Regions from separate parts of the Synechococcus sp. PROS-U-1 genome, predicted to be linked through region 2. Evidence: predicted binding sites of a transcription regulator. Region 2 holds the regulator's gene; the other holds the start of a gene.
The links. Region 2 encodes HrcA, which represses chaperone genes, less so after heat shock. Its sites were predicted from a motif close to TTAGCACTCNNNNNNNNNGAGTGCTAA; they were not measured.
Positions count from the first base shown of each region.

Region 1: groES (co-chaperone GroES) is a predicted target of HrcA. The motif match lies at 2,587-2,613, and genes of this name have one in related genera.

Region 1 covers NZ_CP047951.1:2,056,618-2,061,036, reverse strand. The annotation lists gene SynPROSU1_RS11245 (30S ribosomal protein PSRP-3) at 1-312, shown strand, start outside; gene atpC (ATP synthase F1 subunit epsilon) at 474-884, opposite strand; gene atpD (F0F1 ATP synthase subunit beta) at 959-2,422, opposite strand; gene groES (co-chaperone GroES) at 2,666-2,977, shown strand; gene groL (chaperonin GroEL) at 3,058-4,419, shown strand, end outside.
Region 2 covers NZ_CP047951.1:2,290,312-2,294,730, forward strand. The annotation lists gene SynPROSU1_RS12470 (DUF3352 domain-containing protein) at 1-1,065, opposite strand, end outside; gene SynPROSU1_RS12475 (rhodanese-like domain-containing protein) at 1,122-1,475, shown strand; gene SynPROSU1_RS12480 (heat-inducible transcriptional repressor HrcA) at 1,475-2,449, shown strand; gene trpB (tryptophan synthase subunit beta) at 2,460-3,716, opposite strand; gene SynPROSU1_RS12490 (class I SAM-dependent methyltransferase) at 3,739-4,419, opposite strand, start outside.

The DNA of each region.
Region 1 (4,419 bases), 230 kb from region 2:
CCCAAGGCCGATGAGGGCCGCTTCCTTCTGAAGATCCTCTGGCTTCCCGACAACGTCGCCCTTGCGGTTGATCAGATTGTTGGCGGTGGCCCGAGTCCACTCACCTCCTATTTCTTCTGGCCCCGTGAGGACGCCTGGGAAAGTTTGAAGACTGAGCTGGAAGGCAAGAGCTGGATCACCGACAACGAGCGGGTTGAAGTGCTGAACCAGGCCACTGAAGTGATCAACTACTGGCAGGAAGAAGGCAAAGGCAAGAGCCTCGACGAGGCCAAGGTCAAGTTCCCCGATGTCACTTTCTGCGGTACCGCTTGATTTCGGTTCGTTTGATTGTCGATTCAAACCTGCCTTCGGGCAGGTTTTTTTATGCCTTCCCGATGAGTGGAGTGATCGGATCACCCTTCACAAGGTCCACCATAAAAAAAGCCAGGGACGGAGCCCCTGGCGCTTTGGAATTCATCTGATTTCGGATGAATTTAGTCGGCAGTTTTGCTGGCTTGCAGGCGGGCCCGAGCTTCATTCAGCTCTTGCTGTGCCTTGAGCTTTTCCGGAGAAGCCGGTTGGCCTTCCATGCCAGCTACCACGGTGGAGGCCTTCTGGAAGGCGGCTTCGGCGGCACCGGCATCTATGGAATTGCCCAGTTCGGCCTTGTTGACCAAAACGGTGACTTCATCAGCGTCCACCTCGGCGAAACCCCCCATCAGAGCGATGGAGTTCCAGGCACCGTTGGCTCGCACGCGCAGAACACCGATGTCAATGGCGGTGAGCAGCGAAATGTGGCCGGGCAGGATGCCGAGTTGACCGGTGGTACTTGGCAGGATCACCTCGTCGGCGCTGCCATCAAAGACGTTCTGGTCTGTTGCCAGCACGCGGAGGGTGAGGGACATGAACCTTGGTTCGGAAAAAGAACGGACTGTCGAGAAACACGTGATCGGGGGTGTGAATCACACCCCCGGAACGATCACTTGGTTTCGGCGGCGATCTTCTCGGCCTTGGCTTTCACTTCCTCGATGTTGCCCACCAGGTAGAAGGCAGCTTCGGGGAGGCTGTCCAGCTCACCGGAGAGGATCTGGTTGAAACCGGCGATGGTGTCGTCCAGCTTCACGTACTTACCGGGCATGCCGGTAAAGATCTCAGCCACGAAGAAGGGCTGGGAGAGGAATTTCTCCACCTTGCGGGCACGATCCACGGTGCGACGGTCGTCTTCCGACAGTTCGTCGAGACCCAGAATCGCGATGATGTCCTGGAGTTCCTTGTAGCGCTGGAGGGTGGACTGCACGGCGCGAGCGGTGCGGTAGTGCTCATCACCCACCACGGCTGGCTGCAGCATGGTGCTGGTGGAATCAAGAGGATCCACAGCGGGGTAGATGCCTTTGGAGGCCAGGGCACGGTTCAGCACCGTGGTGGCATCGAGGTGAGCAAAGGTGGTCGCAGGAGCGGGGTCGGTCAGGTCGTCAGCAGGGACGTAAACAGCCTGAATCGAGGTGATCGAACCTTCAACGGTTGAGGCAACACGCTCTTGAAGAGCACCCACGTCGGTGCCGAGGGTGGGCTGGTAGCCCACAGCGGAAGGCATGCGACCGAGAAGTGCGGACACTTCGGAACCGGCCTGCACGAAGCGGAAGATGTTGTCCACGAACAGCAGAACGTCCTGCTTGTTCACGTCGCGGAAGTGCTCCGCCATGGTCAGAGCGGAGAGACCCACGCGCATCCGGGCGCCGGGGGGCTCGTTCATCTGGCCGTAGCAAAGAGCCACTTTCGACTTGGAAAGGTCGTCAGCGTTGATCACGCCCGACTCTTTGAATTCCTCGTAGAGATCGTTGCCTTCGCGGGTGCGCTCGCCCACGCCACCAAAGACAGACACACCGCCATGCTCTTTGGCGATGTTGTTGATCAGCTCCTGAATCAGCACGGTTTTGCCCACGCCGGCACCACCGAACAGGCCCACCTTTCCGCCTTGGCGGTAAGGAGCCAGCAGATCGATCACCTTGATGCCGGTTTCGAAAACCTTGGGCTTCGTTTCCAGTTCGGTGAGGTTGGGCGCCTCACGGTGAATGGGAGCCGTCGTTGTGGTGTTGACGGGGCCTTGCTCGTCAACGGGCTCGCCGAGAACGTTGAAGATCCTGCCCAGAGTTGCTTCGCCGACGGGCACTGAGATCGGTGCACCGGTGTCAACGGCTGCCATGCCGCGAACGAGTCCGTCGGTGCCACTCATGGCAACGGCGCGAACACGGTGGTCACCCAGCAGCTGTTGAACTTCAGCCGTCAGAGCGACGTCATCACCTGCGGGGTTCTTCCCCTCAATGCGCAGGGCGTTATAGATCTTGGGCAATTTCCCTGCGGGAAATTCCACGTCCAGAACCGGGCCGATCACCTGACGGATCACACCCTTGGTGCCAGCAGTTGCAGGAGCAGAAGCGACCATAGGAAGGAGAGTTGCGGGAACAGGCGCAGCGCGCTCGCACCCATTCAGAGCGGCGCAACCATACCACTGTCGTGGGGGCTGCCCTAAGACCAGAGCTCTTTCGCTCCTGGTTCGGTCACCCGCACAGGTTCAGGTCTGGTCCAAGGGGGGCTCGGTTGCATACGTTGGCACTCATCGGCATCGAGTGCCAACTCGCGTCGATGCGTGGCGCATTGCGCCCTGTCCCTGTTCCTGCAAATACCCATGGCTGCTGTTTCCCTCAGCGTCTCGACCGTCAAACCCCTGAGCGACCGCGTGTTCGTCAAGGTCTCTGAATCCGAAGAGAAGACCGCCGGCGGCATCCTTTTGCCCGATACCGCCAAGGAAAAGCCCCAGGTGGGCGAAGTGGTTCAAGTGGGCCCTGGTAAGCGCAACGACGATGGCAGCCGCCAAGCTCCCGAAGTCGGTGTGGGCGACAAGGTCCTCTACAGCAAGTACGCCGGCACCGACATCAAGCTCGGCAGCGATGAATACGTGCTGTTGTCCGAGAAGGACATCCTGGCTGTCGTCAACTGAGATCAGCTCCACTGAGCCTCGGATTCCGACTCGGTTCAGCCTTCTTTATCCAACCTCTTCTTCATTAGGAACCGCCTTCCATGGCAAAGCGCATCATCTACAACGAGAACGCCCGTCGCGCTCTCGAGAAAGGCATCGACATCCTTGCCGAATCCGTTGCGGTGACCCTGGGCCCCAAGGGCCGCAACGTGGTGTTGGAGAAAAAGTTCGGTGCTCCCCAGATCATCAATGACGGTGTCACCATCGCCAAAGAGATCGAGCTCGAAGACCACATCGAGAACACTGGTGTTGCCCTGATCCGTCAGGCCGCCTCCAAAACCAACGATGCTGCTGGCGACGGCACCACCACTGCCACCGTCCTGGCCCACGCCATGGTCAAGGCGGGTCTTCGCAACGTGGCTGCCGGTGCTAATGCCATCACTCTGAAAAAAGGCATCGACAAGGCCTCTGATTTCCTGGTCAGCAAGATCCAGGAAATGGCGAAGCCCATCGCTGATAGCAACGCCATCGCCCAGGTCGGCACCATCTCCGCCGGCAACGACGAAGAAGTCGGCAAGATGATTGCCGATGCCATGGACAAAGTTGGCAAGGAAGGTGTGATTTCCCTCGAAGAGGGCAAGTCCATGGAGACCGAGCTCGAGGTCACCGAGGGCATGCGTTTCGACAAGGGCTACATCTCCCCTTATTTCGCGACTGACACGGAGCGGATGGAAGCCGTCCTCGACGAGCCCTACATCCTGCTCACCGACAAGAAGATCGGTCTTGTGCAGGATCTCGTGCCTGTGCTGGAGCAGATCGCTCGCACCGGCAAGCCGCTGCTGATCATTGCTGAGGACATCGAGAAAGAAGCCCTCGCCACCCTGGTGGTGAACCGTCTGCGCGGCGTGCTGAATGTGGCCGCCGTGAAGGCTCCTGGTTTTGGCGATCGCCGTAAGGCCATGTTGGAAGACATGGCTGTTTTGACCAACGGTCAGCTGATCACCGAGGACGCCGGCCTCAAGCTTGAGAACGCCAAGCTGGAGATGCTGGGCACCGCCCGTCGCATCACCATCAACAAGGACACCACCACCATCGTTGCTGAGGGCAACGAGGCGGCTGTCGGCGCCCGCTGCGAACAGATCAAAAAGCAGATGGACGAGACTGACTCCACCTACGACAAGGAGAAGCTGCAGGAGCGTCTGGCCAAACTGGCTGGAGGCGTGGCTGTGGTGAAAGTGGGTGCGGCCACCGAAACCGAGATGAAGGACAAGAAACTCCGTCTCGAAGATGCCATCAACGCCACCAAGGCGGCTGTTGAGGAAGGCATCGTTCCTGGTGGTGGGACCACCCTGGCTCACTTGGCTCCGGCTCTGGAGCAGTGGGCCGCTTCCAGCCTCTCCGGCGAGGAGCTGATCGGCGCCAACATCGTGGCTGCCGCTCTCACCGCTCCACTGATGCGCATC
Region 2 (4,419 bases):
CCAGAGAAGAGGTCCGTCATCCGACTGAACAACAGCATCTGCAGCAGGCTGGCCCCGTAACTGCTGCGCCAGAACCGGGCCGAACCACTGGGCCAGTGGATGGCTTTCGTCGGGATCCAGCAGGCGTGCTGGACTCTGCAGCTGGGCCAGCCAGCGGCCATGTCCACCAGCCGAAGCGGTGAGATCCCTCAGTTCAGTCCATGGGGCCGAGGCAATCGCTTGCTGAAACCCAAGTCGCCCATCCACCGCCAGGGTCGAGCCCTCCGGCCGAAGCGAAGCCACCAGTCCACTCAGATCGTCGCGCTGGGCCAACACCTCAGGGAGCTGCAACCAATGCTGAAGGGCATGGGGAGACGCCGTCAGCACAGCCACTCCCTCCCCGAGGTCAGCCACCTGACGGAGCAAACGTTCATCCCCCAGTTGATGCTGATCCGGGAGCTGGGAAACATCGAGGGCTTGCTCCAGCACGCCTCGCCCAGAGGCCACCAGGAGCAGATCGTCATCAATTAAGGCGGTGGCCAGGGGGTGGGGTTCACGCCCCACCAAGGCCCCCTGACCGCTAATAACGCCGATGCCTCGGTAACTGCTGATCTGCAGATCGGTACCCGCCAGGCTGCGGGTCTGCCAGAACCGTTGCAAAAAGCGCCTGGCGCCATCGTCATCCCGACTGGTCAAAGCCAAAACCCAGCCAGCATTGGCAGCCCCATCGGTGAGGGTGAGACTGACTTCCTTGCCGAGCCAGGGCTCCAGCTCAAGACCAAACTGCAGGCCCGCCAACGCGAAAACCCCTTCCCGCCACTGCCGTGCACCATCACGGGCATCGCGACGTTCCGACGCAGGCGCGACCGCCTGGACATAAGAGGGCAGACGCCCGGGATCGGTCAGCCAGTGCAGGGACAAATCGGCATCCCTCGGCACAAAGCGGGCCGCCCGGGGCAGATGCAACGGCTGCTCCGCCAGATGCAGGGGGCTCTGGCGATCCATGGTCCAGAGCAGACCACCCGCCAGAAGAATCAGCGTCAGCAGCACAGCGCCGACAGCGCTGAGGAAGGAGCGGGCCTTCATGGGCCGGCGTTCACAGGTCGCCCCATCATCTTTGTCCATCACCGCAGAATGGCGCCATGGGCCAATCCCAACCACAACCAATCCAAGCCTCCGAACTGCAGCAGTGGCTGCAAAGTGAGCGGCTTTCACCCCAGCTGGTGGATGTGCGTGAGGCGGCTGAACTCGCAATCGCACCCTTCCCCAGTGCGGTGCTGCATCGACCCCTGAGCCAATCCAATGAATGGCTCGCAACGCTGCAGTCCGACCTCCAACCGGGTCAAGCGGTGGTTGTGGTTTGCCATGCAGGCGTTCGCAGCTACCACTTCGGCCTGTGGCTGCTGGACCAGCCCTGGGGCCTCGAGGTATGGAACCTTGAAGGAGGAATTGATGCCTGGAGCCTGCAGGTGGATCCCAGCGTTCCCCGCTACTAATGAGCAAGCCCCTGTCCCTTCGGCAAGAACAGGTGCTTCAGGCGACGGTGCACCACTACGTTGACACCATGGAGCCGGTGGGCAGCCGCACCCTGGTCCAACGCTTTGGCATCCCAGCCAGCTCAGCCACCGTTCGATCTGCCATGGGGGTGCTCGAACGTCGTGGTCTGCTGCATCAACCGCACACGTCAGCCGGACGCATTCCCAGTCCGATGGGATATCGGCACTACGTCAATGCTCTGCTGCCGGAACCCGGCGTTGCCGTTCAGCACCTGGAACGGGAGCTCACCGGCCTCAGCCTGCGTTGGGCAGGTCTGGATGACCTGCTGATGCATGTGGCCAGGCGGCTGACGGATTTCACTGGTCTGATGAGCCTGATCACCCAGCCGCAGCAGGAGAACCGCCAACTGGAGACGATCCGTCTGGTGCCGAGTGGTGATCGACTGCTGGTGATGCTGGTGGAAGCCAATGGTTGCGCCAGCCATCTCAATCTGCGCCTCCCGCACGGGGCCGAAGACGAGCTCACCGCAATGGAGCGCTGGGCGTCAGCACAGCTCGATCAAGGCGACCTGAACTGGGATGCCCTACCCAGGCAACTGCAACGCAGCGGCGCTGTGCTGCGCAACGCCCTCGATCAGCCCACTCCCACCAATCCCACGTCGGTGGTGGTCCATGGTCTCTCAAGACTGGTGAGCGAACCAGAATTTGAGAGCACGGCAAGTTTGAAGCCGTTGCTGGAACTGATCGACGACCAACCCAGCACCTTGATCAGTCGCGGCGCATCCGCACGGGTATGGATCGGCGACGAACATCCCCAGCCAGCGTTGGAGGCCTGTGCCGTGGTTCAGGCCCCATACCGCTGCAACGAGGGACTGGGCCATGTGGCCCTGGTAGGCCCGATGCGAATGGCGTACGCCACGGCACGCGCTGCCGTGCAACGCGTGGCCCGACACTTGGAATTGCTACTGGCTTGATGCCTGAGGCTCAGAGCTGATCCCCCAGCTTCTCCGCCACGGTGTTGACGTCCTTGTCCCCGCGGCCCGAGCAGTTGATCACCACTTCCGTGCCATCGCCAAGGGTGGGGCAGAGCTGCTCGAGCCAAGCGAAGGCGTGGGCGGTTTCCAGGGCCGGAATGATTCCCTCGAGTTCACTCACCAGACGCAGAGCATCCAGGGCCTGCTGATCGGTGACGGCGGCATATTCCGCTCGGCCGATTTCGCGCAGATAGCTGTGCTCAGGGCCGACGCCGGGGTAGTCAAGGCCTGCACTGATGGAGTGGGCTTCCTGCACCTGACCGTCGCTGTCCTGAAGCAACAGGCTCATGGCCCCGTGCAGGACGCCGGCACGGCCTTCCGTGATCGTCGCGGCGTGACGGCCGGTCGCCACACCATCGCCGGCGGCCTCAACGCCAATCAAACGAACGGACGTGTCCTGGACGAAGGGATGGAACAGGCCCATGGCATTGGAGCCACCACCCACACAGGCCATCAACACATCGGGCAGTCGGCCGAAGGCCTCCTGACACTGCTGCTTGGACTCTTCGCCGATCACGGCATGAAAATCCCGCACCAGCATCGGATAGGGGTGCGGGCCAGCGACGGATCCAAGGATGTAGTGGGTGGTCTCGACGTTGGTCACCCAGTCGCGGATGGCTTCGCTGGTGGCATCCTTGAGGGTGGCTGTTCCCGCCGTCACCGGTTGCACCTTGGCGCCCAACAAACGCATGCGAAACACATTGAGGGCCTGGCGGCGCATGTCTTCCGCGCCCATGTAGATCACGCAGTCCAGACCGAAGCGGGCACAGACCGTGGCCGTGGCGACGCCGTGCTGCCCCGCACCGGTCTCGGCGATGATCCGCTTCTTGCCCATGCGCAGCGCCAGCAGGGCCTGCCCCAGGGCGTTGTTGATCTTGTGTGCCCCGGTGTGATTGAGATCTTCCCGCTTCAGCCAGATGCGGGGGCCGCCGTCGGCGCGGCGGTAATGGGCGGTGAGACGCTCCGCTTCGTATAGAGGTGTGGCCCTACCGACGTAATTCTTGAGCAGACGATTCAGCTCAGTGGTGAAGGCCGGATCGTTCCAGGCCTGGGCCGCCGCCTGTTCCAGCTCTGCTAGCGCCGGCATCAGGGTCTCGGGAACGTACTGGCCACCGAAGCGACCAAAGCGACCATGGGCGCCGGGACGGACCGCTGGCTGCAGGCTCGAGGGATCCGGGGTGCTGGCGTTGGGCAGGGTGCTGGTCACGGATCCACGTTGGAGCGTCGGCTCAGCGTAAGCAGGCGATCACACGGTGCCGTGGGTCGCAGGCACGGATGCTGGGATTCCGGAACCCGGCCTCCTCCAGCGCTGCGGGCAAATCCAGGGCGAAATACTGCTCGAGGAAGGGCTCTGTGCTCTTGAGCAATGTGGCCACCGGCGCCGGCAAACGCTGCAGCACGGACGAGCCAGGGTCCTGATCCACCATCAGCAGAACACCACCGGGGCGCAGCAGCCGGAACGCTTCGGCCAAAACAGCGCGGGTCGCGGCCTGGGGGAGCTCATGACAGACGAACTGCAGGCTGATCAGATCCACCGAAGCTGTGGCCAGGCCGGTGGATTCCGCGGCGGCATGGCGCCAGTCGTGCACCAGCCCCTGGGGATCGCGCACGCGGGCCACCGACAACATCTCGGGCGACAGATCCAAGCCGATCAACGTCGGAGGGAGAACAGCATTCGCGGCGGCACGGGCGTTCAACCAACGGGCCAAGGCCTGGGTGCTCACCCCCACGGAACAGCCCAGATCCACCACGCAATCGATCGAAGCAGGCAGCAACGGATCCGCCACGGCATGGATGGCATCACGAAGCCGGGTCTGCGCCTCAGCGGGCTGCAGCGGGTCATCTGGCCAGACCCGCAGGGCCATGGCATCCGTGGCTTGCTCGGCTTCAGCAGCAGCCTGCCAACAGAG